DNA from 4 places in the Bacillus sp. BACIII genome. Region 2 is predicted to be linked to each of the others. Evidence: riboswitches for the same ligand, from Rfam matches in the RefSeq annotation. Region 2 holds a riboswitch; each other region holds the start of a gene.
The links. A riboswitch is a leader RNA that binds a small molecule or an ion and turns the genes downstream of it on or off. The one in region 2 is predicted to bind thiamine pyrophosphate.

Region 1 (8,149 bases), 1.4 Mb from region 2:
ATTTCTGCTCTAACGACCGGATCTGATCCCTGACCTGCGCCGCCTTTTCAAACTCTTCCTGGTGTATTAAAGATTCAAGTTCCTTTTTTAACATTTCCATTTGCCGTCTTACATGCAGGTTTCCGCCTATACGTTTCGGAATTTTCCCGGCATGCACCGTGTTCCCGCTGTGGACTTTTCGCAAGATCGGCGTAATTTGGCTGTGAAATGTATCGTAACACTCCGCACAGCCGAACCGCCCTGTTTTTCTCAGCTGTTGAAACGTCATGCCGCATTTCTTACAGGCCGTGCCTTGCTCTGAATAGCCGAACATTTGAGAACCCGTGTTTTGAAAGGAAGACTCCATATTCAGCAGCCCTGATAATAAATTATGAATCGAGAACCCTTGGTTTCCACTTATACCGTATGAATCACTATTTTCTTTTGCACATTGTTCGCAAATATGAACTTCTTGCTTTTCTCCATTAACAACTTTCGTAAAGTGAAAAGTGGCCGGTCTCTCATTGCACTCTTGACAAATCAATCTTTTCACCCGCTTACTTTAGTTTTAAAGATGTGAGCATCGCCTTCATCATTCTGGCTCTTAGTTCATCCCGTTCAGGCAAATCAATATATAGAACTGAACGATCCATTACACTCACCATCATTTTAGCTTCTCTTTCCGAAATAACCCCGTCCTCTAACAGTCTGAGAATAATGTCATCAGAGGCTGCCTGGGACAAGTGGGTATGAATCTGCGAAATAATATTATTGATGAGGACGACTTCGTTATTCATTTTAACTTTGATAATACGAATATAACCGCCGCCTCCCCGTTTACTTTCAACAATATATCCTCTTTCGCTTGTGAATCTGGTGTTGATGACATAATTTATTTGGGAAGGAACACACTGAAATTTATCAGCAATTTCACTGCGTTTGATCTCTAAAATTTCTTTGCCATTTTGATCTAATACTTGTTTTAAGTACTGTTCAATGATGTCAGAAATATTATGTCCCACTCAACCCCCTCCTTTATTGACTTTGACTATATTTGACTTTAATCTTACTATAAGGTGTTTCGCAAAATTTTTCAACTGTATCGCTCTATCTCTATTATTTCCACTTTGCACAAGCATAAAACCTGCTTTTACAAAAAGGTATATCGTTACTTTTCTCATATTATATAACGTATGCAGAAAAACACAAAAAAGACAGCTCATCATGAGCTGTCTTTACCGTATGATTGCTTGGCGGCGTCCTACTCTCACAGGGGGAAACCCCCGACTACCATCGGCGCTGAAGAGCTTAACTTCCGTGTTCGGCATGGGAACGGGTGTGACCTCTTCGCTATCGCCACCAAACCATTGAGAGTGTTCTCTCAAAACTAGATAACAGTAAGCATACATTCAAAAATGGTTAAGTCCTCGATCGATTAGTATCTGTCAGCTCCATGTGTCGCCACACTTCCACCTCAGACCTATCAACCTGATCATCTTTCAGGGATCTTACTTCCTTGCGGAATGGGAAATCTCATCTTGAGGGGGGCTTCATGCTTAGATGCTTTCAGCACTTATCCCGTCCGCACATAGCTACCCAGCGATGCCCTTGGCAGAACAACTGGTACACCAGCGGTGCGTCCATCCCGGTCCTCTCGTACTAAGGACAGCTCCTCTCAAATTTCCTGCGCCCGCGACGGATAGGGACCGAACTGTCTCACGACGTTCTGAACCCAGCTCGCGTACCGCTTTAATGGGCGAACAGCCCAACCCTTGGGACCGACTACAGCCCCAGGATGCGATGAGCCAACATCGAGGTGCCAAACCTCCCCGTCGATGTGGACTCTTGGGGGAGATAAGCCTGTTATCCCCGGGGTAGCTTTTATCCGTTGAGCGATGGCCCTTCCATGCGGAACCACCGGATCACTAAGCCCGACTTTCGTCCCTGCTCGACTTGTAGGTCTCGCAGTCAAGCTCCCTTGTGCCTTTACACTCTGCGAATGATTTCCAACCATTCTGAGGGAACCTTTGGGCGCCTCCGTTACCTTTTAGGAGGCGACCGCCCCAGTCAAACTGCCCACCTGACACTGTCTCCCCGCCCGATAAGGGCGGCGGGTTAGAAGGTCAATACAGCCAGGGTAGTATCCCACCGATGCCTCCACCGAAGCTGGCGCTCCGGTTTCCAAGGCTCCTACCTATCCTGTACAAGCTGTACCAACATTCAATATCAGGCTGCAGTAAAGCTCCACGGGGTCTTTCCGTCCTGTCGCGGGTAACCTGCATCTTCACAGGTACTATAATTTCACCGAGTCTCTCGTTGAGACAGTGCCCAGATCGTTGCGCCTTTCGTGCGGGTCGGAACTTACCCGACAAGGAATTTCGCTACCTTAGGACCGTTATAGTTACGGCCGCCGTTTACTGGGGCTTCAATTCGCACCTTCGCTTACGCTAAGCGCTCCTCTTAACCTTCCAGCACCGGGCAGGCGTCAGCCCCTATACTTCGCCTTACGGCTTCGCAGAGACCTGTGTTTTTGCTAAACAGTCGCCTGGGCCTATTCACTGCGGCTCTCTCGGGCTTGCACCCTAACAGAGCACCCCTTCTCCCGAAGTTACGGGGTCATTTTGCCGAGTTCCTTAACGAGAGTTCTCTCGATCACCTTAGGATTCTCTCCTCGCCTACCTGTGTCGGTTTGCGGTACGGGCACCTCTCACCTCGCTAGAGGCTTTTCTTGGCAGTGTGGAATCAGGAACTTCGCTACTATAATTCGCTCGCCATCACAGCTCAGCCTTCACGGGAAACGGATTTGCCTATTTCCCAGCCTAACTGCTTGGACGCGGATATCCAATACCGCGCTTACCCTATCCTCCTGCGTCCCCCCATTGCTCAAATGGTGAGGAGGTGGTACAGGAATATCAACCTGTTATCCATCGCCTACGCCTTTCGGCCTCGGCTTAGGTCCCGACTAACCCTGAGCGGACGAGCCTTCCTCAGGAAACCTTAGGCATTCGGTGGACGGGATTCTCACCCGTCTTTCGCTACTCATACCGGCATTCTCACTTCTAAGCGCTCCACAAGTCCTTCCGGTCTTGCTTCACAGCCCTTAGAACGCTCTCCTACCACTGTTCGAAGAACAGTCCGCAGCTTCGGTGATACGTTTAGCCCCGGTACATTTTCGGCGCAGAGTCACTCGACCAGTGAGCTATTACGCACTCTTTAAATGGTGGCTGCTTCTAAGCCAACATCCTGGTTGTCTAAGCAACTCCACATCCTTTTCCACTTAACGTATACTTTGGGACCTTAGCTGGCGGTCTGGGCTGTTTCCCTTTCGACTACGGATCTTATCACTCGCAGTCTGACTCCCAAGGATAAGTCATCGGCATTCGGAGTTTGACTGAATTCGGTAACCCGGTAGGGGCCCCTAGTCCAATCAGTGCTCTACCTCCGAGACTCTTACCTTGAGGCTAGCCCTAAAGCTATTTCGGAGAGAACCAGCTATCTCCAGGTTCGATTGGCATTTCACCCCTACCCACACCTCATCCCCGCACTTTTCAACGTGCGTGGGTTCGGGCCTCCATTCAGTGTTACCTGAACTTCACCCTGGACATGGGTAGATCACCTGGTTTCGGGTCTACGACCACGTACTCATGCGCCCTATTCAGACTCGCTTTCGCTGCGGCTCCGCATCTTCTGCTTAACCTTGCACGGAATCGTAACTCGCCGGTTCATTCTACAAAAGGCACGCCATCACCCGTTAACGGGCTCTGACTACTTGTAGGCACACGGTTTCAGGATCTATTTCACTCCCCTTCCGGGGTGCTTTTCACCTTTCCCTCACGGTACTGGTTCACTATCGGTCACTAGGGAGTATTTAGCCTTGGGAGATGGTCCTCCCGGATTCCGACGGAATTTCACGTGTTCCGCCGTACTCAGGATCCACTCTGGAGAGAACGAAGTTTTGACTACAGGGCTGTTACCTCCTATGGCGGGCCTTTCCAGACCTCTTCATCTACCTCGTTCCTTTGTAACTCCGTACAGAGTGTCCTACAACCCCAAGAGGCAAGCCTCTTGGTTTGGGCTGATCCCGTTTCGCTCGCCGCTACTCAGGGAATCGCATTTGCTTTCTCTTCCTCCGGGTACTTAGATGTTTCAGTTCCCCGGGTCTGCCTTCTCATATCCTATGTATTCAGATATGGATACCACTCCATTACGAGTGGTGGGTTTCCCCATTCGGAAATCTCCGGATCAAAGCTTGCTTACAGCTCCCCGAAGCATATCGGTGTTCGTCCCGTCCTTCATCGGCTCCTAGTGCCAAGGCATCCACCGTGCGCCCTTTCTAACTTAACCGTTAAAAAGAATCACTACGTGATATCTTGCATTACAATTGAATGTGAATTACTTCTGTTATCTAGTTTTCAAAGAACATTATCTCGAAGAATCGAATGATCCTTCAAAACTAAACAAGACAGGGAACGTTCTGTTTATAAGACCCAAGGTCTTATATTCCGTTAAAATCCTTAGAAAGGAGGTGATCCAGCCGCACCTTCCGATACGGCTACCTTGTTACGACTTCACCCCAATCATCTGTCCCACCTTCGGCGGCTGGCTCCATAAAGGTTACCTCACCGACTTCGGGTGTTACAAACTCTCGTGGTGTGACGGGCGGTGTGTACAAGGCCCGGGAACGTATTCACCGCGGCATGCTGATCCGCGATTACTAGCGATTCCAGCTTCACGCAGTCGAGTTGCAGACTGCGATCCGAACTGAGAACAGATTTGTGGGATTGGCTTAACCTCGCGGTTTCGCTGCCCTTTGTTCTGTCCATTGTAGCACGTGTGTAGCCCAGGTCATAAGGGGCATGATGATTTGACGTCATCCCCACCTTCCTCCGGTTTGTCACCGGCAGTCACCTTAGAGTGCCCAACTGAATGCTGGCAACTAAGATCAAGGGTTGCGCTCGTTGCGGGACTTAACCCAACATCTCACGACACGAGCTGACGACAACCATGCACCACCTGTCACTCTGCCCCCGAAGGGGACGTCCTATCTCTAGGATTGTCAGAGGATGTCAAGACCTGGTAAGGTTCTTCGCGTTGCTTCGAATTAAACCACATGCTCCACCGCTTGTGCGGGCCCCCGTCAATTCCTTTGAGTTTCAGTCTTGCGACCGTACTCCCCAGGCGGAGTGCTTAATGCGTTAGCTGCAGCACTAAGGGGCGGAAACCCCCTAACACTTAGCACTCATCGTTTACGGCGTGGACTACCAGGGTATCTAATCCTGTTCGCTCCCCACGCTTTCGCTCCTCAGCGTCAGTTACAGACCAGAGAGTCGCCTTCGCCACTGGTGTTCCTCCACATCTCTACGCATTTCACCGCTACACGTGGAATTCCACTCTCCTCTTCTGCACTCAAGTTCCCCAGTTTCCAATGACCCTCCCCGGTTGAGCCGGGGGCTTTCACATCAGACTTAAGAAACCGCCTGCGAGCCCTTTACGCCCAATAATTCCGGACAACGCTTGCCACCTACGTATTACCGCGGCTGCTGGCACGTAGTTAGCCGTGGCTTTCTGGTTAGGTACCGTCAAGGTGCCGCCCTATTTGAACGGCACTTGTTCTTCCCTAACAACAGAGCTTTACGATCCGAAAACCTTCATCACTCACGCGGCGTTGCTCCGTCAGACTTTCGTCCATTGCGGAAGATTCCCTACTGCTGCCTCCCGTAGGAGTCTGGGCCGTGTCTCAGTCCCAGTGTGGCCGATCACCCTCTCAGGTCGGCTACGCATCGTCGCCTTGGTGAGCCGTTACCTCACCAACTAGCTAATGCGCCGCGGGTCCATCTGTAAGTGGTAGCCGAAGCCACCTTTTATGTCTGAACCATGCGGTTCAAACAACCATCCGGTATTAGCCCCGGTTTCCCGGAGTTATCCCAGTCTTACAGGCAGGTTACCCACGTGTTACTCACCCGTCCGCCGCTAACATCAGGGAGCAAGCTCCCATCTGTCCGCTCGACTTGCATGTATTAGGCACGCCGCCAGCGTTCGTCCTGAGCCAGGATCAAACTCTCCGATAAATGGATCACAGACTAAGTTCACTGCATCCTGCAGTAACGTCTGTGTGATCTGCATCGTGCAGACCTTAGTTTGACTGACTACGCACATCACTGTGCGATTTATTTAAAACTTTGAATTAACAGGTACGTTTTGTCTTGTTTAGTTTTCAAAGATCATTACCGCTCGTTGAAGCAGCTTTATTATCTTACCACTCAGCTTCTTTTATGTCAACAACTTTTTTAAATCGTTTTCGAAGCTGTTTGTTTTGTCTGCTGTTCATCAGCGACGTTTAATAATATAACACCCTTTTGAAAGTATGACAATAGTTTTTTTAAAAAAAGTCCCTGTTTATTTTCATTCATACTTATTTCAGTTTCTCTTCTATAGAAAGAATGCTGTCTTGTGGTTTGGTATATTTTCTTGTATAGTAAGATTGAACTAAATACTTGATGACCACAAGGGGAGCATTAAAGCTGAGAGTGAACGTTTTGTTCTGACCCTTTGAACCTGTTAGTTAACGCTGGCGTAGGGATGTGGCAAAGCCAAATGAATTGCAGTTTTGTAAGCAGCGCGCGGACCTTTTCCCATCCTTCCCCGCGCTGCTTTTTTGTTTATCCTTGATACGGTTGTCTGACCAGGGGGAAAACTATGAATCATTCAACACAGCTTGTGCGCTTAATAGAAATAGCGATTATGACCGGAGCGGCCGTCATTCTGGACATTGTGTCAGGTATGTTTCTCCGGATGCCACAAGGCGGATCAGTCTCTATTATGATGATTCCGATTTTTTTGATTTCATTCCGCTGGGGAGTGAAGGCCGGGCTTACGACAGGCTTTTTAACAGGGATTGTCCAGATCGCCATCGGCAATTTGTTTTTGCAGCACCCGGTGCAGCTATTTCTTGATTATATCGCGGCGTTTGCAGTTCTCGGTTTCAGCGGCTTGTTTGCTTCCGGTGTCCGTGAAACGGCATTGGCTAAAAAAAGAGGCGCATTAACGGTGTATGTGATAAGCGGCGTTTTTATCGGCAGTGTGCTGCGGTATGCGGCACATGTGATCTCCGGAGCGGTCTTTTTCGGAAGCTATGCTCCGAAGGGCACTCCGGTCTGGATTTATTCGCTCGTCTACAACGCGACCTATATGATTCCTTCTTTTATCCTTTCGGCCATTGTCCTTATCTTATTATTCATGACGGCGCCGCGGCTTCTTGAAACCAAGCGGGCAAATTGAAACAGCAGGCGGGTTATGCCTGCTGTTTTTTTATCCAGAGCTGCGTTCTTCTTTCGAATCGCCCAGTTCTTTTGTAAGTTCATTTATGCTTTGTTTTATGTTTCCTTTGCCTGAAAAATTCTCAATGATCTCTTTTACATTGATTCCGGAAGATGCTTTTAAACTTTCCTGAAGACCGGCCATTAAATTGGTTGCATAGCCCGTGACTTTATTGGCTCCGCCGTTTTCACCGCTTCCTCCCGTATCAACGACAGTTATTTTATCAATGTTGGAAAGAGGCGCCGAGACTTGCTTCGCATACTCAGGCAGCATTTTCACAATCATATCGAGGATTGCGGCCTGCCCGTATTTTTCGAAGGCTTCAGCAATTTTCTCTTTAGCTTCCGCTTCCGCAAGACCTTTCAGGCGGGTGACTTCCGCTTCGGTTTCTCCTCTCGCCTTTTCAGCCTCCGCTTTAGCAAGACCGTCAATTCTCACGCGTTCAGCTTCCGCTTTGGCCATCGCTTCAATACTATACTGTTCGGCATCTGCTTCTGCGAGCTGCTTCGCCTTTGCAGCTGCGGCCGCTTGTTCTACCGAATAACGGTCGGCATCGGCCTTTTTCTTCACTTCAGAGTCATACTGGCGCTCACGGCGGAGAATTTCTTTTTCTTCCAATTCAATCTGCTTTTGCCGCTCAATAATTTTAATCTGCATTTCCTGCTCTGTCACCTGCTGGCGGGCTTTTGCTGTTTCGAGGTCATATGCCTGGTCGGCATTGGCTTTTGCTGTGTCCTGCTCTCTTCTGTATTCCGCCATTTTCAGCTGATTGATTTTTTCCGCTTCAGCTATTTCAGTCGCCCGCTCCAGCTCTGATTTTTTTGCGTCTTTATCAGCCGCCGCGCGTTTAATT
Region 2 (8,149 bases):
ACAGAAACTGGCAATACCTCGACGGCAGCTGGTCAAAAGCCGATAAATCAGACGGAAACTTTATGATCAGGGCTTTAGTCGACTACGAAGCTTCCGTGCCTGACATCACGTCGCCTGATGACCGGTCATTTACAAACAAGAAGTCCATCACGGTGAAAGGAACGGCTTCACCAAGAACCGCAGTCCGCCTGACCAATAACGGTAAAACCGCCGCTGAAACGAAAGCGGATGCAGACGGCCATTTCCAGGCTGATGTCACACTGCGTAAAGATGCCAATCGGCTGACGGCGGCATCTGTGACGGACAAGGGATCAACCGATGAGTCACGCCCTGTCACGGTCATACTCGATCAGGATAAGCCGGATGTGACGATTGACAGTCCGGCAAACGGAGATAAAACAAATAAAGAAGCGGTGACTGTAAAAGGAAAAGCTTACGATAACCATCTAAAATGGGTGAAGGTGAACGGCAAAAAGGCCGAGGTGAGTGACGGCTCTTATCAAGCAAGAATCCTTTTGGAAAACGGCAGCAACGAAATCAAAGTCACGGCCTCAGACGAAGCGGGTAACAAAACAACAAAAAAGACGGTGATTGATGTCAATTATCACGCTCCCGTCATCTCCGGATTGGTTCCCGGAGCGGATAAAGAATTAAAAGCCGGAGAATCAGTGAAAATCGCTTTTTCAAGCGGGAAGAAATTAGACGCCTCTTTCGTGATCCGTATGCCTCTGGCAAACGCCCGGACAGGGACCCAAAACGCGACGGAGCTTCCGCTGAGAGAAATTTCTCCGGGACGATATGAGGGTTACTGGACGGCGACTTCTTCCATCAAGGCAAGCGGAGCAAAAATTGACGTTATTGCAAGAGATGACTATGGAAATGAAACGAGACAGACAGCAAAAGGAAAACTTTATATCAATGAGTAAAACAGAGCGCTGCCGGGACACGGCAGCGCTTTTTTTGCTGAGACGGTCAATAGGAAATCAATCTCTTCGACCCTCGACAAATAAAACGGTTATCCCTTAAAAATTGTACTTTCCCCTCAACATTAATTGACAGACTTTCCCACAGAGCTTGCTTTATACTTATGAAACAAGAGAGAGAAACAGATATGTAAGACAAAAGAGGAAAGGGGTCAGATGTGAAAATCTATCTGGATGTCATTTGGCTGTTGAACTTTTGTTTTGATTCTCTTTTGCTTTTATTAACCGCCTTTATTTTAAAACGCCAGGTGAAAAAAAGAAGAGTGGCCGCCGGCGGTTTCATCGGATCAGCCATTGTGCTTCTGATGTTTACGCCTGTTTCTCCCTTTGTGGAGCATCCGGCGGGAAAAATGGCATTTTCAGTTGTCATCGTGCTTACGGCTTTTGGCTTTAAACGATTTCGGTACTTTTTTCAAAATTTGTTCGCCTTTTATTTCGCGACCTTTCTCGTCGGCGGGGGAATGATCGGCGTACATTCCCTGCTGCAGACAGAATCAATTGTAGAACACGGCGCCATGGTTACGAGCCAGACCGGCTTCGGTGACCCGATCAGCTGGATATTTGTTGTCATCGGATTTCCGGCCGTATGGTTTTTTTCGAAAAAGAGAATCGAAGACATCGAGACGAAGTCCATTCAGTACGATGAACTTGTCATGGTTCAGGCAGAATTCAGCGGGCAGACAATCCGCGCAAAAGGCCTGGTGGATTCCGGGAATCAGCTTTATGATCCGCTGACAAAAACGCCGGTCATGATCCTTCACATTGACAAATTCGCTCCGATTCTCAGTGAAAAGGAAACGGACATCATCAAATCTGCCAGTCCGCTTGAAGTGATAGAGCAGCTTGATGATTCGTTCCGTCATGCGGATAAGCTGAGGCTGATTCCATACAGGGGCGTCGGTCAGGACAATCAATTTTTACTCTGTTTAAAGCCGGATTACGTCACGATTATAACGAAAGACGAGATGATCGCATGTGAAAAATGCCTGATCGGCATCAGCGCGAAACCATTATCAGCGGATGGTGAATTTGACGGAATCGTTCACCCGAAGATGCTGACCGGGAAGGCTGTGAAGCATGTATCCTGACGAAAAGTCTGTTATTCATCATACTCAAAACGCATTGTATTTAGAAGGGGGAGGAAGATGAAAAAACTTAAGTTGCGTCTGACATATTTATGGTATAAATGGCTGATGAAACTCGGACTGAAAAGTGATGAAGTATATTACATAGGAGGGAGCGAAGCGCTGCCGCCGCCTTTGTCTAAAGAAGAGGAGCAGGTGCTCTTATTAAAGCTGCCGAGCGGGGATCAGGCGGCGCGGGCCATCCTGATTGAGAGAAACTTACGCCTTGTCGTTTACATTGCCCGCAAATTCGAAAACACCGGCATCAATATCGAGGACTTAATCAGCATCGGCACAATCGGTTTAATCAAAGCGGTAAACACGTTTAATCCGGAAAAGAAAATCAAACTCGCAACCTACGCGTCACGATGTATTGAAAACGAAATTTTAATGTACTTGCGCCGAAACAATAAAATCCGTTCAGAGGTGTCCTTTGATGAACCGCTGAACATTGATTGGGACGGAAACGAACTGCTGCTTTCGGATGTGCTCGGCACAGATGATGATATTATTACAAAAGACATTGAAGCCAATGTGGATAAAAAACTTTTGAAAAAAGCGCTTGAGCAATTAAATGATAGAGAAAAGCAGATCATGGAACTGCGATTCGGGCTTGTCGGTGAAGAAGAAAAAACACAAAAAGATGTAGCCGACATGATGGGGATTTCACAATCTTATATCTCCCGGCTCGAAAAGCGGATTATTAAAAGACTGAGAAAAGAGTTTAACAAAATGGTGTAAAATTTTTTCCATCTGACAGTCCTTACTGCTGCAAGGATTGCCGGTGCCGGATGTTTATTTCTGTAAAATGACGGTGCATATTTTTCCCACCCGAGGAGATACTTAACGTTGTACAGCAGCTCCTAGTGGGAGGGAAAAACGTGTCAAGAAATAAAGTCGAAATTTGCGGGGTGGATACCTCCAAATTACCGGTACTCAAGAATGAAGAGATGAGAAAGCTGTTTAAGCAATTGCAGGATGAGGGCGATGATTCAGCGAGGGAAAAGCTTGTAAACGGCAATCTGCGCCTTGTCTTAAGCGTCATTCAGAGGTTTAACAACAGAGGAGAGTATGTTGATGACTTATTTCAGGTCGGCTGCATCGGACTAATGAAATCCATTGATAATTTTGACCTAAGCCATAATGTTAAGTTTTCAACATACGCTGTACCGATGATTATCGGAGAAATCCGCAGATATTTGCGGGATAACAATCCGATCCGCGTCTCGAGGTCGCTTCGCGATATCGCATATAAAGCGCTTCAAGTAAGGGAGCGGTTAATCAGTGAGACAAGCAGGGAGCCGACAGCAGAGGAAATCGCCAAAGTTCTTGAAGTGCCCCATGAAGAAATTGTGTTTGCCCTTGACGCCATCCAAGATCCGGTATCACTGTTTGAGCCGATTTATAATGACGGCGGCGATCCGATTTACGTGATGGACCAGATCAGCGATGAGCGCAATAAGGATACACAATGGATTGAGGAGCTCGCTCTGAAAGAAGGCATGAGAAGACTGAACGAACGGGAAAAAATGATTTTGCGAAAACGCTTTTTCCAGGGGAAAACCCAAATGGAAGTCGCAGAAGAAATCGGCATATCCCAAGCTCAGGTCTCAAGGCTTGAAAAGGCAGCCATTAAACAAATGAATAAGAATATCCATCAATAACGGAGAAAGCCTTTAAACATTGTTTTAAAGGCTTTTTTCGTGCGCCGGTTTACGTTTGCGAAAAAGTGATGTATTCTAATGTGTAAAAGTTTTAAGAAAATTGAAACAAATAAACGGGGGAACTGCAATGATTTTACAGCTGGACAATGTGTCATTAAAAAGAAACGGCCAATGGATTTTGAAAAATATCAACTGGCGCGTTGAGAAAAACGAAAATTGGGTGCTGTTCGGACTGAACGGAGCCGGAAAAACAGCCTTGCTGAATATGTTATGTTCTTATTACTTTCCCACTTCAGGAGAGATGCAGGTGCTCGGCCATCAATTCGGCAAAACAGAGCTCGGTGACAGGCTCAGAAAAAAAATCGGTCTTGTTTCGGCGGGTCTGCAGCACAAATTATATGCCGCGGATTCCGCTTTTGAAATCGCCCTCAGCGGCGCGTACGCTTCAATCGGGCTTTACGAAACGCCGAGTGAACAAGTGAGGGAAAAAGCGATCGGTCTTCTGAAGGATTTAGGCGCCATTAGTTTCGCGGACAGACGGTATGAAACGTTATCTCAGGGGGAAAGGCAAAGAGCGCTGATTGCGCGGGCGCTTATGGCTGATCCGGAACTGCTGATTTTGGATGAGCCCGTGACGGGTCTCGATTTTATGGCAAGAGAGCAGCTGCTGGACACGATAACGTCGATCGCTGAAAAAGAAAATGCGCCGTCCATCCTTTATGTCACTCATCATGCTGAAGAAATTCTGCCGGTATTTGATCAGGCGCTGCTTTTAAAACAAGGCGAGGTGTTCGCTGCCGGGAAAATCAAGGACATGCTTTCTGACGAGCGGCTTACAGCGTTTTTCGATATGCCTGTCAACGTCTTATGGAACAACGGCCGTCCATTTTTAACGCGTGCAAAAGCGGCATCATCCGTCAACTAAAATCAATTCACCCTGGGGGTGCTGCTGACGTGCAGCTGAGAGAGACATTGGTCTCAACCCTTAACGGACCTGATCCGGATCATGCCGGCGGAGGGAAGCGGTGAAAAAAAGCGGAGGGAAATCCGTTTTTACCCGTTTCATTTGATGAAACGGGTTTTTTTAATACAGCAAAAGGAGAGATGTTCAATGAATCAGCTTGACATGCTGCTGCAGCAGGCGGATAAACGGCGGGGCGATTTAATACATATTGCTGAAAGGTTGATCGCCTTTCCGACACCGGCTCCGCCTGCAAGAAATACAGCAGAAGCTCAGAAGTGGGTGGCCGGATTTTTAAAAGAAATGGGCTGCTCGGTCGATATGTGGGATGTGTACCCGGAAGACCCGAACGTAGTCGGTGTTTTAAAAGGGACAGATTCAAGCGGGCATCAAAGCCTGATTTTAAACGGACACATTGACGTAGCCGAAGTCAGGGATGAAGACTGGGACTCTGACCCGTTTCAGCCGCTCGTTAAAGCCGGCATGCTGATCGGAAGAGGCGCCGCTGATATGAAAGGCGGATTGGCGTGTGTTCTTTTTTCTCTGAAGCTGATCCATGATGCCGGCATTGAGCTTGCGGGCGACCTCATTGTACAGTCTGTGATCGGAGAAGAAGTCGGCGAGGCGGGGACGCTGGAATGCTGCAAACGCGGCTATCACGCGGATTTTGCGGTTGTCGCGGATACGAGCAGCCTGCATATTCAAGGGCAGGGCGGAGTCATCACCGGCTGGATAGAATTGAAAAGCAAACAAACATTTCATGACGGCATGAGGCGCAATATGATTCATGCGGGCGGAGGCATATTCGGAGCGAGCGCAATCGAAAAAATGGCGAAAATCATCACTGCCTTGGGAGAGCTGGAACGCCACTGGGCGGTAACGAAAAGCTATCCCGGCTTTTCACCAGGCACCAATACGATCAACCCCGCCGTTATTGAAGGGGGAAGGCACGCAGCGTTTGTCGCCGATGAATGCCGATTATGGATTACCGTCCACTTTTACCCGAACGAAACGCACGAACAAGCTGCGGCAGAAATCGAAGACTATATCAATCGTGTCTCTGACGGTGATCTGTGGCTCAGGGAAAACAGGCCGGTGTTCAAATGGGGCGGATCTTCCATGATTGAAGACAGAGGAGAGGTCTTCCCGGCGCTGGAAATCGACCCGGACCATCCGGCCGTTTCTGTTCTGGCGGAATCGCACTCAGCCGTCAAACAACAGGAGCCCGTCATTGATGTTTCCCAAACCGTAACAGACGGAGGATGGCTTTATCATGCCGGGATTCCGAGCGTCATATACGGACCCGGCGATTTAAAAAACGCCCATTCCGTAAACGAAGAAGTGTCCGTCGATGAGCTGATGGACTATACGAAAATCATGCTGAGATTTATCCACACCTGGTGCAGCCGCAAAAAAGATTGCCCGATGTGACAAGGTTCAGCCCGGCCGCTCATATAATAGGAAAAAGAACGGGCAAAGGGCGTGATACAAATGATCAGCATATCTGAATTTCAAATAAAAGATGTAGTAAACGTGTCGAACGGAAAAAAACTCGGAAGCATCGGTGATATTGATATTAATGTGACAACGGGAAAAATTCAGGCGATTATTTTAGGCGGCAGCGGAAAAGTTCTCGGTTTTTTCGGAAAAGAAGAGGAAATGATCATTCCTTGGCGAAATATAGTTAAAATTGGGGAAGATGTCATCTTAGTGCGTGTAAACGAACCAAAGGGGGGAGCATAATCCTCCCTTTACTTGTAAAAAGCCGGAAATCTCAATGTTTCCGGCACATTTATTTATCTCATTTTTCAATCAGCCGCTAAACGTATGCTTAAAATTGTGTTAAAATGAGTGGGAAATTCGCTTTTTAATGTTTGTCGAAAGGTTGGATCTTCATGAATACATATCACCCGTTTAGTTTTACCACCCCCTCGGCACTCATGATAGAAGACTGGAACCGTGTGAATCAGCATAACACAAAGGTCATCGCCGGATTCACAACGAAAAACGGCGGTGTCAGCAATCCTCCGTATGAGTCATTAAATACCGGATTGCACGTCCGGGACGAAGCTCATGATGTTGTGAAAAACCGTGAAATCATAGCGTCCTTATGCGGTACTGATCTGGATTCCTGGGTATTCGCCGATCAGACACATGAAAACCGCGTCCGATGCGTGACAGCGGGAGATAAAGGTAAAGGGGCGAGAGACTATTCCTCCGCATTCCGCGGGACTGACGGGCTCTATACGAAAGATACGGATCTTTTTTTGGGCCTGTGTTTTGCAGACTGTGTGCCTTTGTATTTTTATGACCCGGTGAAATCCATGATCGGCGCTGCCCATGCCGGATGGAAGGGGACGGTCAGACAAATCGGGTGCATCATGACGGAACGCTGGGTAAACGAAGAAGGCTCCCGCTTAACAGATATTCAGGCCGTCATCGGTCCGTCCATCAGCGCGGACAGCTATACCGTCGACGACCGCGTCATCAATGAAGTCCGGGCGCTGCCGTTTTCCGCAGAATCCGCCATACGCGAAACGGAAAAAGGCCGGTATCAGCTTGATTTAAAAGAGGTCAACCGCCTTCTTCTGATACATTGCGGCATTCCGGAAGAAAACATTTCAGTCAGCGGTTTATGCACCGAACAAGAGCGTGAACTATTCTTTTCACATCGCCGCGACAAAGGAAAAACGGGACGCATGATGTCCTTTATCGGAATGAAGGAGGCATAAGTTATCTTGCGTGTTGCTGATCAATTACGACATATAAACGAAAGAATAAACGAAGCATGTAAAAGATCGGGCCGAAGCCCCGAAGATGTAACCGTCATCGCGGTTACAAAATACGTATCAGCCGAAAGGGCTCAAGAGGCCGTGGATGCCGGTATTACAAGTCTGGGAGAAAACCGGGATGCCGAGCTTATCCGTAAGCAGGATGTCATCAAAGGCAGCCCCGTGTGGCACTTTATCGGCAGTCTTCAGTCCAGAAAGGTGAAGGCCGTCGTTGACCGTGTATCTTATATACATTCCTTAGACAGACTGTCATTGGCTAAAGAAATTGAAAAACGGGCGCAGCATGCGGTTCGCTGTTTTGTGCAGGTGAATACTTCGCTTGAGCCGTCTAAGCACGGTTTGAAAACAGAGGAGGTCATCCCCTTTATCAGAGAGCTTTCTGAGTTTAGAAACATTTCTGTAGAGGGCCTGATGACGATGGCTCCCCTGACAGACGATACAGAAACAATCAGAGCCTGTTTCCGACAATTGCGTGATCTGAGGGACCAGGTGCAAAAGCTGAACCAGACAAACGCACCGTGCCGGGAACTGTCAATGGGCATGTCAAATGATTATGAAATCGCTGTTGAAGAGGGCGCTACTTTTATCAGAATCGGCTCTTCATTAGTCGGAAATGAAACAGGGG
Region 3 (6,330 bases), 250 kb from region 2:
CGTCTAAATACAGAAACCCGTTCCCGGCCAATGTTTTGGCGATGCCCAAAGGAAGAGTACGCCGCACAAGCTGGGCATAAATTTCGGCTTCAGAAAGCGTCCGCTGAAACGAGTCCTGTTCAAGCCCTTTTATTAAGGCCAGCGCTCCGCTCACATGCGGGGCGGCCATTGAAGTGCCCGTCAGCTTCCCGTATTTATGGTTGGGAAGGGTGGAGAGAATGTTTTCTCCGGGCGCCACGAGGTCGATTTCTTTATTTGCGTTTGAAAATTCTGACGATTTACGGGCGATTGAGACTGATCCGACGGCGATCACTTCATTGTAAGCGGCCGGATACGACAGTTCTTCTGTCCGCTCGTCTCCGTCACCTTCATTTCCTGCTGCGCAAACGACCAGTACACCGCTTTTTACCGCATTTGTGACGGCTTCTTTCAGTTCAGGCACATCGTTCGGGCCGCCGAGTGACATGGAAATAATGTCCGCCTTTTGTTCAACGGCGTAGTTGATGCCGTTAATGATCCATTCGTATTTGCCGCTGCCGTTTTGACCGCCGAGAACTTTAACGATTAAAAGGCTCGCTTCCGGCGCAACACCTGAAATTCCGCCGTTTGAATCATTGGCGGCAATCGTTCCGGAAACATGTGTCCCGTGGCCGTTGTAATCGGAAATCGCGTCTTCTTTGCCTTCGTCATCATCGGTGAAGTTTTTTCCGCCGATAACCCGGTCTTTCAAATCAGGATGATTAATGTCGCAGCCTGTATCAAGCACCGCGATTTTAATATCCTTTCCTTTAAACCCTTTTGCCCACAATTCTGGCGCCTTAATCACTTTAATACCCTCAGGAAGCTCGTTCACATCCATGATCTGCTCATCCGTGACATAAGGAATCAACCGCATTTCACCATTCATAAAAAAGCCCTCCTTTTTTATGCTTGCGAGTGGATTCAAGGGTGTTGCTACTATTTTATGGCAGATTATGCCGTTCAGAAAGAGTCATTTGAAGCATTTTCATAAAAAAGGCGCAATCTATTGCACTAAATAATTTCAAATAATTGGATGGTTCAACGGCTTTTATTTTGATTCGGCATCAGCTGACGCTATAATTGGAAATGGGAAAGGAGAAGAGGTATGAAGATAAATGAAGCATTGTACGACTATTTTTCCGAACGGGTGGATCAAATTGCGAAAGAATGGATTGAAACGATGGAAGATTCGGATCCGAATTCGATTTACTCTTTGACAAATCCCGTCATCATAGAAGAGCTGATGGAGCAAGATAAAGAATTTTACCGGCATATTAATAAAATGTATATCATGCCGGAAAAAGAATTTTTAGAAGAGTTCGAGCGATGGGTGATTGAGCTTGCGAAAGACCAGAAGCATCTGGATACCCCGGTCCAGTATGTGGTCCGTGAATTCATGAGAAACCGGAGATTGTACATCAGTTATTATGATGCGTTTGCCGATAAACATGAATCTTCGTTTGCCGAGGGAGAAAGGAAGAGATGGGAGAATTTAATCGTTCAAGTATTTGATTTTACGATTTACACATTTGTCGATCACGCCGAATATAATTCGAAAATGCAGCTGAATGCACAAAGAGAAATGATTTTAGAATTAAGCTCGCCGGTTATTACGCTGAGCAATCGGACGGGGCTTCTGCCGCTTGTCGGCAATATTGACACGGAACGCGCCAAATACATTCTTGAAAATACGCTGAGTACATGTGCAAACCGGCTGATTGAGCATCTGTTAATCGACTTGTCGGGCGTAGTGGTTGTCGATACAATGGTGGCGCACCAGATTTTTAAATTAATTGAGGCGCTGAACCTGATCGGCGTTTCGTCCACTTTATCCGGGATCAGGCCGGAAATTGCCCAAACCGCCGTACAGCTCGGCATTAATTTCTCGGATATTACGATTAAATCCAACCTCGCCCAGGCTCTCAATTATCATCAGTAACATACATATAAAGACAGGCTGCCGAATCACTCCGGCGGCCTGTTTTTATAAAAACAACAGTGAAATGAGACAGCTTGCGCCGAATAAAAGGAGCACGAGCATGAAAAAGAACCAGTCGGCGCGGCGCACAGTAACCGTTCTGTAAAACGTGCGGTTTCGGCTCCCTGTAAAACCTTTAGATTCCATTGCGATCGCTGTGCGTTCCGCCTTTCTGATGGCGCCTGCCAAAAGCGGGATGGTAAAGCGCCTGAAGGCAAAGAGCTTTCCTTTCAGCCCGGAATCAGACGCCGCGCCTCTGATTCTGTGCGCCTGTCTGATAATCAGGATTTCATCTTTCAGAAGAGGAAGAAACCGGAACCCGGCGATCACGCCGTAAGCAAGCTTCGGCGGGAGCTTACATTGCTGAATCAGACTGAGCATAAACAGAATCGGATCGGTTGTGAAAAGAAACATCATCGACAAAGCGGAAAAACATAAAATACGAAACGCGATAGAAATCCCGAGCGCCGCATTATCACTGTTGACGGCAATCGGTCCGAGCTTAAACAGCAGATTGCTTTCGGTTGTCGGGACGTTTCCGAATACGGCGGCTGTCCATAAAGATCCGAAGGCAAGAATGACAAACGGAACCGTAAACAGCAGCCATTTTTTCAGCGGCACATGTCCCGCCAAGAGGACGCCTCCGGCAATGATAATATAAAACAAAGCAGGCGTGTACGGGTTATAAATAAACGACAGCATAACAACGCATAACAAAACAGCCGCCGCCTTAATTGACGGGTTAACAGCCTCCAGCCGCAGGTTCATTTCTCCGCCTCCTGTCGTGTTTCATCCATTCATACCGCAGGGGCAAAGCTAAATGCGCCCGCTCCGCGATTCCGATATGATCAGAAAACAATGAGTCGGGCGTTCCGCGGTACACAAGCTTCGTGCCGCAGAGCACAAGGATCGTATCGGCATAATCTGAGACGAGCTCCATATCATGTGTCACCATTAAAACAGCCGTTCCTTCCTTTTGGATCTCCTGAAGCATCAGCATGCACTCACGCGCCGTTTTTGCGTCCTGCCCGAAAGTCGGTTCATCAAGCAGCAAAACTTTCACCTGATGCATAAGCATCGTCGCGACGCTGAGCCTGCGTTTTTGTCCTTGGCTTAAAGAGAACGGATGCTGTGAGGCATAGCGTCTCAGGCCGAACCGGGTTAAGAGCTGAAGAGCTTTCTCCTTTGCGGCTTTACCGTCTTCAAAGCCGAACAGCAGCTCTTGAATGACGGAATCTGTGACAAACTGGTGTTCAGGATTTTGGAAAACATACCCTATCAGCCGCCGAAGCTCTTTTTCCGAATAGGAATCTACTGGTCTGCCGTCTATTTTGATGTCGCCGCTCACAGGGCGGATGAGTTTGGCCGCGGCGGACAGGAGCGTGGATTTTCCGGTTCCGTTAGGGCCGGCAATCGCGGTGATTGACCCTTTTTTTACGGAAAAGCTCACGTCCTGAAAAATGGTGTCTGTTCCTCTTATGAATGACAGCCCGTGAACACTCAGCGCGTCCTCTGTCGAAAGCGCGGCGGGCCAGGGGCCGGGAAAGGGCGGTACAGGTTCCTGAAACAGTCTTTCTTTGCACAATGTAAAAGGGATGCTGACTTGCTTCTGCAATGAGATCACCTGCGGAATCGGAATGCCGAGCTGTGTCAGCTCTTCAAGTTTTGTTTCAAAGATCGCGCCCGTCTCTCCGTCCATCACTTTCTGACCCGTTCCGTCAAGGACAATCGTCCTGTCCATCCACGGCGTCCAATGATCAAGCTGATGCTCGATAACGAGAAGTCCGAAGCCTTTTTCGGCCTGCAGTTCTTTGATCAGCCGCACCAATTCACGCACGGAATATGGATCAAGCTGTGCCGTCGGTTCGTCTAAAATAATGAGTTCCGGCTCCATCGCAATGATACAGGCGAGCGCGACCTTTTGTTTTGAACCGCCTGACAGCGAGGCGATCGTCCGTGTTTTCAGATGAGTGATTTCTAATTTTTCCAAAACATCCTCAATAATTGAGTCCATCTCTTCTTTTGTATATTGCAAATTTTCCAGACCGAAGGCTATTTCATCTTCAACCGTCAGCATGCAAAACTGCTGATCCGGATCTTGAAACACGACGCCGATAGATCGGGCGGCGGGTTCTGACAGCTCCGAAAGAGGTGTTCCGTATAAGGAAACGGTTCCCGTTTGAACCGCATCGCAGGCTTCCGGGTACAGACCGTTCAAACAAAGTGCAAGCGAGCTTTTGCCGCATCCGCTCGGCCCGAGCAATAAAACCCGTTCTCCTTTGCGGAGCTGAAATGACACGTCTTGAAAAACCGGCTTCTCATCTTGCTCATAAGAAAAGGTAAGACGGCGGGCCGATAGAAGGGGTTCAGATGCCTGCATCTTGGTTCACCTGTTTCTTCTTCTTGAATTCTTTTCCGAGCGCCATGCCGTTCAGCACCCCTGTGTAAGCCAGCGCATCACTGATTGCTTTGCCGAGAAGGCCGGCAAGAAGCGCACCTGAGACCAGGCGGATGAGAAGCATGACGGCTAATAAACCCGGATTCAAAACAGAGTATCCGGAAATGAACAAGTCATAAATGAAGCTCGCAACAGAAGACCCCATACCGGATAAAAGGAGCACGGGCAGGGTATACACCCGCCAGCGTGTCGCAAAAAAGACCGCTTCCGCACCGATTCCCTGCGCGATGCCGATCAGAATCACCATCGGCCCTGACGGATTTCCGAGTAAACACTCCACAAACGCGGCGATGATTTCAGAAACAAGCGCCGCTCCCGGTTTTTGAATAATGTAGGCGGCAATCACCGAGACGATAAACCAAATACCGTAAATCGGTTCGTAGCTCATCCGGCCGAAAAACCCTGCCGCTATATTGCTTGCATGAGTTGATAATAAATAAACGACAGCAAATACAACACTGATGACGGACATGACGACAATTTCTCTCATTTTCCAATTTTTCATTGTGATCTCCTGCTTTCTTATCGGATAGTCGTATGTATGAAAGAGTTGATTTTACGAAAGACGATTGATCGTAAGTTTCATATTGCGGTGTCCTCCCCCGTTTTTTAATGAAAAATAAAAAACTGCATATCCGAGGGAATATGCAGCAGCAGAACGAAAACGCATGGAAAAAACCCTGCGCTCCGGTCAATCTGCACTTCCCCACGCTGGTATTATCCAGATCGGGTTATAAGGGATCAAAACACGCCTGCCGCATGTTTTATCTCAGCCGATAACAGCACCCCTAGTGCGTTTCCTATACAGTTTTTTATGATGACATCATCATAGTTGATCATATCTGATTTGTAAACAGCCTTTCTCTAAACAGAGTTTGGAATCGGACCGGAAGATCATTCATAAAGATAAGAAGAGCCCTTTTGATCAAAAGGAAACGGAGGACATCTATGTTTGTTCATACAGTGCAGTCTGGTGACTCGTTATTTTCCATCAGCAGAAAGTACGGATACCCTGTTGACAGCATCAGAAGCGTCAACGGGCTTGAGGAAACGAATATCGTTCCGGGGCAGGCGCTTTTGATCCCTCTTAATGAATATACGGTTCAGCCGAATGATACGTATGCCGTTATCGCAAGTAAGACTTATGTTCCGCAGATGCAGCTGATGCAGGCAAACCCGGATATTCCGCCGAACCGGCTGCGGCCGGGTTTAAAAGTGAGAATTCCGGATATCTCCAACTATTTGGCGGGAACCCTGCAATTTTACGTCATTCGGACACCTGAAGCGGACAGAGAGCTCATTAATGATTTTGCACCCTATTCATCGGCGATTTCTTTGTTTGAATATCATTTTGGCCCAAACGGAGATATCATGAATGATTTAAACGACAGAACCGCGATAGAAACCACATGGCAAAACAGAGTGCGGCCGCTTGCGGTCATCACGAATCTGACAGAAGGAGGGTTCAGCCCGGAATTAGCCCATCAAGTCCTGCAGAACCCGACGGCGAGAACGAATCTCGTCAATAATATCGTCTACCTGACCGTAAGAAAGGGATACGGCGGTGTAAATATTGATTTTGAACGGATCAGGGAAGCCGACCGGGACCTGTTTACAGGATTTCTCCGGCAGTTAAAAACCCGGCTCTCAGAGCACCAGCTCGCGCTAACGATATCGGTTCCGGCGAAAACAAATGAAGCGGTGCCGTGGCTGAGGGGATATGATTACGGGGGAATCGGAGCCGTCGTCGATTATATGTTCATCATGGCGTACGACTGGCACCACGCCGGCAGTGAGCCGGGACCCGTAGCGCCTTTGACGGAGGTCAGAGAAACCATCAATTTTGCCATCAGCAGAGTGCCGAGAAGAAAGG
Region 4 (8,149 bases), 660 kb from region 2:
ATACTACTTGGAGCACGCTCCGAATAAAAACGCCAGTGTCTGGCAGCAATCTCTCGGCGGGGCGGCCGGACGGATCGCTCCGGATCAAACGGCATTCTACTATCGCGATGCAATCATTGCCCAGGAATATATAACAAACTGGACATCTCCTGAAGAGGAAAGACAAAACGTCCGCTGGATCGAAGAGCTGAGAACGTCTCTTTCAAGAGAAACGATGGGGGATTACGTGAATTGGCCTGATATAGACATCAGAAACTGGCTGCGGACATATTACGGAGGAAATGTTGACCGCCTCCGCCAAGTCAAAACGAAGTATGACCCGGAAAACGTATTCCGCTTTGAGCAGAGCATTCCGCCGTTTCGCCGGTCACCGTTTTTCTAAAAAAAGATGAAGATGGACACACTCCATCCTCATCTTTTCTTTTTTATTGATATAAATGGCTTCCCTTCTCGACAAACTCTTTTGCTTTTTCTTTTAATCCTTCATTGAGGGCATCGTCTTCAGTCAGACCGTTTTCTTTCGCATAATCGCGAATATCCTGAGAAATTCTCATGCTGCAGAACTTCGGGCCGCACATCGAACAGAAGTGAGCCGTTTTTGCGCCTTCAGCCGGCAGCGTTTCATCGTGATATTCCATTGCTCTTTCAGGATCAAGCGACAAATGAAATTGATCGCGCCACCGGAATTCAAACCGCGCCTTAGACAGAGCGTCATCCCGGATCTGAGCACCCGGATGCCCTTTGGCAAGGTCTGCCGCATGGGCCGCGATTTTATACGTAATGACTCCCTCTCTTACATCATCACGATTCGGCAGGCCCAAATGCTCCTTCGGCGTGACATAACAAAGCATCGCCGTCCCGTACCAGCCGATCATCGCCGCGCCGATCGCCGAAGTAATATGGTCATAGCCCGGAGCGATATCAGTCGTTAATGGGCCGAGTGTATAAAAAGGCGCCTCTTTACAAATTTCCAGCTGTTTGTCCATGTTCTCTTTAATTTTATGCATCGGCACATGACCCGGTCCTTCGATCATCACTTGCACATCGTGCTTCCACGCGATTTCCGTCAATTCTCCGAGAGTCTCCAATTCCGCAAACTGCGCTTCATCATTAGCATCCGCAATCGAGCCGGGACGCAGCCCATCTCCAAGAGAAAATGCAATATCATACGTCTTCATAATTTCACAGATTTCTTCAAAGTGCGTGTACAGAAAGCTTTCCTGATGGTGAGCCAGGCACCATTGCGCCATAATCGCCCCGCCGCGGGATACGATTCCCGTCGTGCGTTTGGCCGTTAACGGGACGTAACGAAGCAATACGCCGGCATGGATGGTGAAATAATCCACGCCCTGCTCCGCCTGCTCAATCAATGTGTCTCGATAAATGTCCCACGTTAAATCCTCAGCGATGCCGTTTACTTTTTCAAGCGCCTGATAAATCGGCACCGTCCCCACAGGTACGGGGCAATTGCGGATGATCCATTCACGTGTCGTATGAATATCTTTCCCAGTGGATAAGTCCATCATCGTATCGGCGCCCCAGCGAATCGCCCACGTCATTTTTTCAACTTCTTCTTCAATAGAAGATGTAACAGCTGAGTTGCCGATATTTGCATTGATTTTCACATGAAAATTCCTGCCGATAATCATCGGTTCACTTTCAGGATGATTAATATTTGACGGAATGATCGCCCGGCCGCTGGCTACCTCGTCTCTGACAAATTCGGGAGACACATGCTCGCGAATTGCGATAAACTCCATTTCCGGCGTAATGATGCCTTTTCTCGCATAATGCAATTGTGTCACATTTTTCCCTGCCTTGGCCCGCAGCGGTTTCCGCTGTAAACCGGGATATTCGGCGGCACGGCCCTCTTTTTTATAGCCGTTGTCCTCAGGTTTCACGGTCCGTCCGTTATATTCCTCCACATCGCCGCGCTTTGTAATCCACTTTGTGCGGAGCGGCTTCAGACCTTCATGAATTTGAATTTGTACATCCGGGTCTGTATACGGTCCGCTCGTATCATAAACACGGACCGGCGGGTTCTCCTCTTCCCCAAACGCCCCCGTTGTCGGACTAAGGCTGATTTCCCGCATCGGCACTCGTATGTCAGGCGAAGAACCCTTTACATAAACCTTTTTACTGCCTGAAAAACTCGACATAATAGAAATGTTCGCTTGCTGTACTGATTGATTTTGCATACAAATCTCTCCCTTATCCATTTGAATAACAGAACCAAGCTCAGCACCAGCACAAAAAAACCGGATTCATTGGAGAACCCGGTTTTGCAGTCAGAAAGAAACTATTATTGTTTTCCTCAACAATAATAAAACCTTTACTTCCCCACGCTGGTACGAACCAGATCAGGTCCAAAGGGTTAAGAAGCCGCCGCTTCTCTCTCAGCCCGCTCAGACGGGCACCCCCAGTAACTATTGATTTCGGACTCATCTTAACATAAAAACATTCGAAAAAAAAGAGGAATATAGAAAATATTCAGCAAATTCAACCCAAATATTTGACAGGCAATGGAGTTTCAATTATTCCATGTTTCCCCCTCATCACCCGATATGCCCTTGCAACTGGTCTTGAACTCACTGTTTGAAACAGCTGATCATTTATGAAATGAAGAGCCGCTCCATCGTCCGTCGCATAGCCGCCGCACAAGAATTCGTTAGATATCAGCTGGTGATACATCGGTCTCCGGTCCTTTTCGCCGTCATAATGAGGACAAAAGCTCCCTTGCAAAAAACCTAAACTTTTCATACTGGTCAGCGGCCCGGCTGAATCTGTCACTCCTTCTTCAAACCAGCAGATTGCACCCGCGCTTAATCCGGCTAACACCACACCGCTCTTCCATGCTTCTCTCAGAATAAGATCCAATCCCCACTCCTTCCACAACACAAGCATATTCCGCGTATTTCCCCCGCCGACATAAATTACGTCCTTTTCCATAAGAAAAGAAGTTAAATCTGTTGACGGCGGCTTAAACAACGATAAATGAGACGGCACACAATCAAGTGTTTGAAATGCACGATAAAACCGCTGCACATAGTTTTGAGAATCACCGCTCGCCGTCGGCAAAAAACAAATACGAGGCGACTTTCGCTCTGATTGCGTGATGACATATTGATCGAGGGATAAATTTTCCGGCTCCATCGAGAATCCGCCGCCGCCCATCGCAATAATCTGTTTCATCATCCCACTCCCCCCCGAAAAATTTGTTATTCATTATAGCAGTTGTATACACGCAGAGATAAATATTTTCTTAACAGACCAGCATAAAAAAGTATACTGTCGCAATAACAGAAATCGCAAATCTCTGCCTTAGCACAGCGCTGCATGAACAATTAGATGCAGTTGTCCATCTTGATGGTGAACTGTCAGTACTCCTGTCGGAAAAAGGTTGGCTCCTGGATAAACAATTTCAAATTGATTCGCATTTATCTTGCAGAGAACTGAAACAAAGTCATACAAAAAAGACGATGTCTTGAGACACCGTCTCTTTATTTTATTGCTCCACTCTTCTTAAAGCCTCATTTACCGTTTCTTTTATAAACGCGTCTTCACCGCTTAATCGCTCTAAATTGAGATCGCCGTTTCTCAGCCTTTCAGAAATATTGTTTATATCCTCTCTACCGTGATTTGCAGCTCACCGGCTAAAAACATTCTGTGTAATTCATCAGCAATATTATTCTTAGTCTGCCCGAAGGCAGGAAAATAATAGAAAAAAGTATGAATCAAACGAATTCTTTTCCCTCTTTCTTACGTATGTCTGTTGAGAAAAAGGGGAAGATCTAACAGGTCATTTTTAAAAAAACTTTCGGCAAGAGGACTGCGAGGATGGCTGGAAGAGATGTATAATGACGGAGAACAGCTCGTACGTGTCCGCTTCAGCCAATCAAAGCTTGAAGATACAGAAGAGCTTGAAGAGGTGCTAGGAGAGATCCTAGACCAACACTGAATAAATTAGAAAAAGGAGCTCTCAAATAAGCTTGGCTCCTTTCTTAGATCAAATATAAAAACCCGTTTCTTATATGAAGAATTGTGTTTTTCAATATACCGGTGGACCGTATTCTACGTTATACACACATTGATGAAAAGCAGCTTCGTATTGTTGTCAATACGTTCTCTAAATCATGTTACGTTTTTGGTTTATAATAACTCACTTTGTATAAATTCACCACAATAGTGTTCGTTCATAAGTAATAAAATACAGATTATAAAAATGAGTCTAACCATCTTCCTGAATATTTGTCCAATAGTTGGTCTGACCAACGAGTTCATTTCAATGACTGTAAATCATTTTAGCACTTCTTCACTTCTTTTCACCTTAAAGATCTTACTCTGCGGAATATTGGGATTGTGATGAACAACATATGCTTTAGAAAAACGATATAGATACTCTGCTTCATGAGACTTAGGAGTTAAGATTATCATTTTCCGCTTTAATTCCTGTTCATATAACTCAAACACTTTATCTTTACGTCCTTCATCGAGTGCACTATCAAACTCATCGAGTACGATATAGCCTGGTGTTGCTTGAATTGTTTGTAATAATGCCAAAGCAAATAGTAAGGAACTAAGAGACTCTTCCCCACCAGATACCCCTTTTCCTACTTTGCCGCCTCTTGCTTTAACACTTACATCCTCTAATTTTCCTCGATGTCCTTCTTTATGTGCTTTAATATATAAAGCATAGTGGATTTGATGACGTCGGTCTGTTCTCATATCCCAATCTATCTCCCCTTGAAAGCCAAACAGAGACATATAATGGACAAACTTTTGATTAACACCAATAACTTTACTATTAATTGTGCTTTCTAAGTCTTCTTTTAGACGTTCCATACGCTCTGTATATTCCTCTAACAATAGTTTGGATGTCTTCACTTCTGTTGCAGAACGATCATACTCTTCTTTCATTTTTTGATAATTTTCTGGAGCAGCTTCATCAATCCCTGTTTCATTTGCTGCATGAGAGTATTTAATTTTCCCACTTTCTCGCATGTCTTCTGCCTCAGATTTAGTTACATTAGGTAGTTCTGTAAGCTCTAATGCAAAATCTTTTAATTCCTGTTTTACAGAATCTAATAACCTTTGGATGTCATGTTTGATTGTTGAATAGTTCTCTTCATTTGTTAAATATTCTTCAGACCGATGTTTGATTTGCCTTTCTATTGACTCAATTTCTCGGTCTTTGTATAGGAGGCTTTCTTTCAAATCTTCTATGTCCCGATTTAATTTCTTTTCTTCACGTCGCTTCTTATCTAAAAGAGAACCAAGTTGTTCTAACTGTGCATTTTTATTCTTCTTCTCTTCTTCTAACTCAATTAAGTATTGCTTCAATTGGCGTACTTCTGTTATTTTTCCCTTCTCTTTTTCATACTGAATAAAAATTTCCTGATAGTTTTTAAAGGTTTCTACCTTTTGCTTCCAGTCAGCACGCTCTTCATTGAGCCTATTCCACTCTCCCTGAATCTCATCCCTATTTTCTTCGAGTTCAAGTTTTTCATTACTTAGATTGTAATGCTTACTCTTTCGCCATTCTCGTTCATTTTCTTTTATCAAAAAGGCTTCCGCATCTTTTAAAGATTCACGTCTTCGAAATAGCGTACTATTTCTACGTGTTAATTCATCTATTTCATTGGATAGAATGCTAATGTCATTGCCAACCCTATCAAGCTCATCTTCTACTTGTAGTTGATATTTTTTTAAAACTTTTTCACTTAGAATAATCCGCTTTTCCTCTTGAGGACCTCTTATCCCTCTCGCATCGAGAAGCACACCATTTTGAATCTGTGGTTTTTCATTTTCAAAAAAGCTCTTAACCCACCACAGTGCTTTTACCGCAAGCGGATAAAGATTATTTCTTAATTTTTCTTTTATCTGCAAATGTTTACCCGGAAGTTGTGTAATTGTTTTTTCCGGAACAATATTTGGCAATGGGACATGGTATAAATCATTTGGCGCATGAAAATCCTTTTGGTTCACAAACAACGTATACTTTATCGTATCAAACAAATCTTCATCATTCGGCTTAGCTGTTTCATCTAATTCAACAAGCTCCCGCAAAGGATAGACTTCTATATTTCGCTTTTTGAAGTATTGGATAGACACTTCCTGACGAGAACTGTAAACGCGATTCATTCTAAGATTTTCTAGTTCTTTTTCTAAATTGTCTTTTTTAATTATAAGTTTCCCTTTTTCATTTTTTGCATTTTCTAGTCGTTGCTCATTGAACTCCATCTCTTCCTGCACAGCTTGACTACTTTTATATGCATCAATAAGTTTACGCACGTCTTGTTCCCTAGCACTGTCTTGGTCAATCTTCACTTTTAGTTCAGCAATTTGCGGGGTTAGGTCATCTAATTTTTGTTTATTTCTTTTCAACAACTGTTGCTTTTCTTCCATTGAAGCATCAATAGAAACATACTTTTCCTCCGCATTAACCAAAGCTTCATTTACTTCTTCTTCAGTCATGCCTATTCGTTCTACTCTCTTCGTAATTTCCTCGATTTCGTTTGAGATAGCCTCCACCTTATCTGTATGTCTGGTTATCTCTTTCTGTAAATGATTTAGCTCATCGGCTAGCCCGATTTCACGGGACTCCATTTGAGTGATTGCTGACTGAAACTTTTCATGCTCTTCTCTCTGGTCTGCTTGTAAAATTAAATCTTGCTGCTTGTCTGTAATTTTCTCCTCTTTGTCTGCTTTTAGTGTCTCTATTTGATCTTTTAAAGTATTCATTTGATTAAGATGATGTTTTTCCAACCATTTAAGAGCTGAAAGATACTGCTTGAATCCGTCTTCTAACCGCTCATTTCGATTATAATACCTGTCTAATTCCGTTTTCTTTTGAGTTAACTGGAGTTTGTTAAGACCTTGTTTACCCTCTGCTTCCTGCAAGGTCTGCTCCGTTTCTTTTACAAGTTCTTTGCTTTCTTCCCAGTTTTTCTGGATTCTATCAATACCATTCATTTCACTGAAAATACGGAAGCGTTCTTCTGGATGCATCACTGCAAATTGGTTTACCTCTTTTTGATACCAAATCAAATAAAATTCATCCGGATCAACAGCATATTTATAGAGAATCTGGTTTTTATATTCAGTAAAGTTAAAGTTCCGATCTCCAGAAGAATATTTCGTTTCCCGTTCCCACTTGTCAATGATTTCCCCCTCTTGAATATAAAATTCTCTTTTTATCGGATCACCCGGTTTCTGTTCAATGTCTAATCGAAACTGCACAAACTGTGGCGCATCAACCTTGATTTGCCCATCATTTTTAAACAGCAATTCAACCTTTGCTCGCCACGTTTGGTCTGTTGGAAGGTTGTTTGACTTTAACCCTTCAAGATCAACTTTACTTGAATAAAGAACGCCACCCATACAAAACGTAACCGTTGATTTTCCAGCACCATTTGGTCCAGATATTAAAATATGGTGATCTTTATCAGAGAAATCCATAACTGTCGGCGTATAATCCCGTATTCCTGAAAATTTAAGTCTCCATGGAATCATTACTTGTGCCTCCATTCATGTTGTAGCGTTTAAAGAACCGCAAGATATCATCCATGTGCAACTGATTCGATTGACTAAACTCGGTGTATCTTCGTAAAAAGGAATTCGAAAACAAATGAGCACCGATAGATGTAAGTTGATAGGCTTCTTCCTCTGAGCTCGTATCATATACTTCAATTGCCCCAATCTTTTTCAGCGGATCCAAGTTAGCTTGAATTTTTCGTGTTACCTGCAATGATTCGTGACCAAAACTATTAATCAATTGGGAAAAGAGTGTATATTCATTCTGTAGTACTTCCTGGTGATAAAAAATAAACATGAGAATAGCTAGACTTTGTTTATTTAATAGTGTTTTTGCTTGTTTTGCGGGCACGCGCATGAGGACTACCACTTGATTTCTCCGCTCATCATAAATCACTTTCATATAACGACTAACAGCTTGGTTTACTCGCTTGAGAAAAGAAAAAAATGCTTGATCATCATCTGTAATACCAATTATTTTTTCTACTTCCTTACGTGAAAGTCCAAAATTCCCACTTCGAATTGTAGCAGACGATGAGAATAGGATTTGCATAAATGCAAGCTCTTCCTCTGTAGTTAAAAATCCTTTTATCGATTGTAGGGTTGCTAACGGATT

Region 1: another riboswitch for thiamine pyrophosphate. It lies ahead of thiT (energy-coupled thiamine transporter ThiT); the one in region 2 lies ahead of ACXN9U_RS06910 (acetylornithine deacetylase).
Region 3: another riboswitch for thiamine pyrophosphate. It lies ahead of ACXN9U_RS07970 (ECF transporter S component); the one in region 2 lies ahead of ACXN9U_RS06910 (acetylornithine deacetylase).
Region 4: another riboswitch for thiamine pyrophosphate. It lies ahead of thiC (phosphomethylpyrimidine synthase ThiC); the one in region 2 lies ahead of ACXN9U_RS06910 (acetylornithine deacetylase).

What each region holds. Positions count from the first base shown of each region.
Region 1 covers NZ_CM174437.1:2,874,559-2,882,707, forward strand. Annotated here, with positions in the region: gene mcsA (protein-arginine kinase activator protein McsA) at 1-523, opposite strand, end outside; gene ctsR (transcriptional regulator CtsR) at 537-1,001, opposite strand; rRNA gene rrf (5S ribosomal RNA) at 1,228-1,343, opposite strand; rRNA gene ACXN9U_RS14030 (23S ribosomal RNA) at 1,395-4,323, opposite strand; rRNA gene ACXN9U_RS14035 (16S ribosomal RNA) at 4,498-6,047, opposite strand; TPP riboswitch at 6,476-6,576, shown strand; gene thiT (energy-coupled thiamine transporter ThiT) at 6,676-7,257, shown strand; gene floT (flotillin lipid rafts scaffold protein FloT) at 7,288-8,149, opposite strand, start outside.
Region 2 covers NZ_CM174437.1:1,451,502-1,459,650, reverse strand. Annotated here, with positions in the region: gene ACXN9U_RS06935 (S8 family peptidase) at 1-926, shown strand, start outside; gene spoIIGA (sigma-E processing peptidase SpoIIGA) at 1,142-2,071, shown strand; gene sigE (RNA polymerase sporulation sigma factor SigE) at 2,129-2,848, shown strand; gene sigG (RNA polymerase sporulation sigma factor SigG) at 2,989-3,771, shown strand; gene ACXN9U_RS06915 (ABC transporter ATP-binding protein) at 3,899-4,696, shown strand; TPP riboswitch at 4,701-4,809, shown strand; gene ACXN9U_RS06910 (acetylornithine deacetylase) at 4,883-6,163, shown strand; gene ACXN9U_RS06905 (YlmC/YmxH family sporulation protein) at 6,224-6,475, shown strand; gene pgeF (peptidoglycan editing factor PgeF) at 6,628-7,464, shown strand; gene ACXN9U_RS06895 (YggS family pyridoxal phosphate-dependent enzyme) at 7,471-8,149, shown strand, end outside.
Region 3 covers NZ_CM174437.1:1,706,556-1,712,885, reverse strand. Annotated here, with positions in the region: gene ACXN9U_RS07990 (S8 family peptidase) at 1-907, opposite strand, end outside; gene ACXN9U_RS07985 (STAS domain-containing protein) at 1,127-1,960, shown strand; gene thiX (HMP/thiamine ABC transporter permease ThiX) at 2,006-2,767, opposite strand; gene ACXN9U_RS07975 (ABC transporter ATP-binding protein) at 2,742-4,379, opposite strand; gene ACXN9U_RS07970 (ECF transporter S component) at 4,366-4,962, opposite strand; TPP riboswitch at 5,144-5,257, opposite strand; gene ACXN9U_RS07965 (glycosyl hydrolase family 18 protein) at 5,406-6,330, shown strand, end outside.
Region 4 covers NZ_CM174437.1:2,106,782-2,114,930, forward strand. Annotated here, with positions in the region: gene ACXN9U_RS10120 (FAD-binding oxidoreductase) at 1-382, shown strand, start outside; gene thiC (phosphomethylpyrimidine synthase ThiC) at 426-2,198, opposite strand; TPP riboswitch at 2,321-2,431, opposite strand; gene ACXN9U_RS10130 (Type 1 glutamine amidotransferase-like domain-containing protein) at 2,500-3,192, opposite strand; partial or broken gene ACXN9U_RS10135 (hypothetical protein) at 3,506-3,663, opposite strand; partial or broken gene ACXN9U_RS10140 (sporulation protein) at 3,821-3,958, shown strand; gene ACXN9U_RS10145 (AAA family ATPase) at 4,297-7,512, opposite strand; gene ACXN9U_RS10150 (hypothetical protein) at 7,493-8,149, opposite strand, start outside; gene ACXN9U_RS10155 (hypothetical protein) at 8,148-8,149, opposite strand, start outside.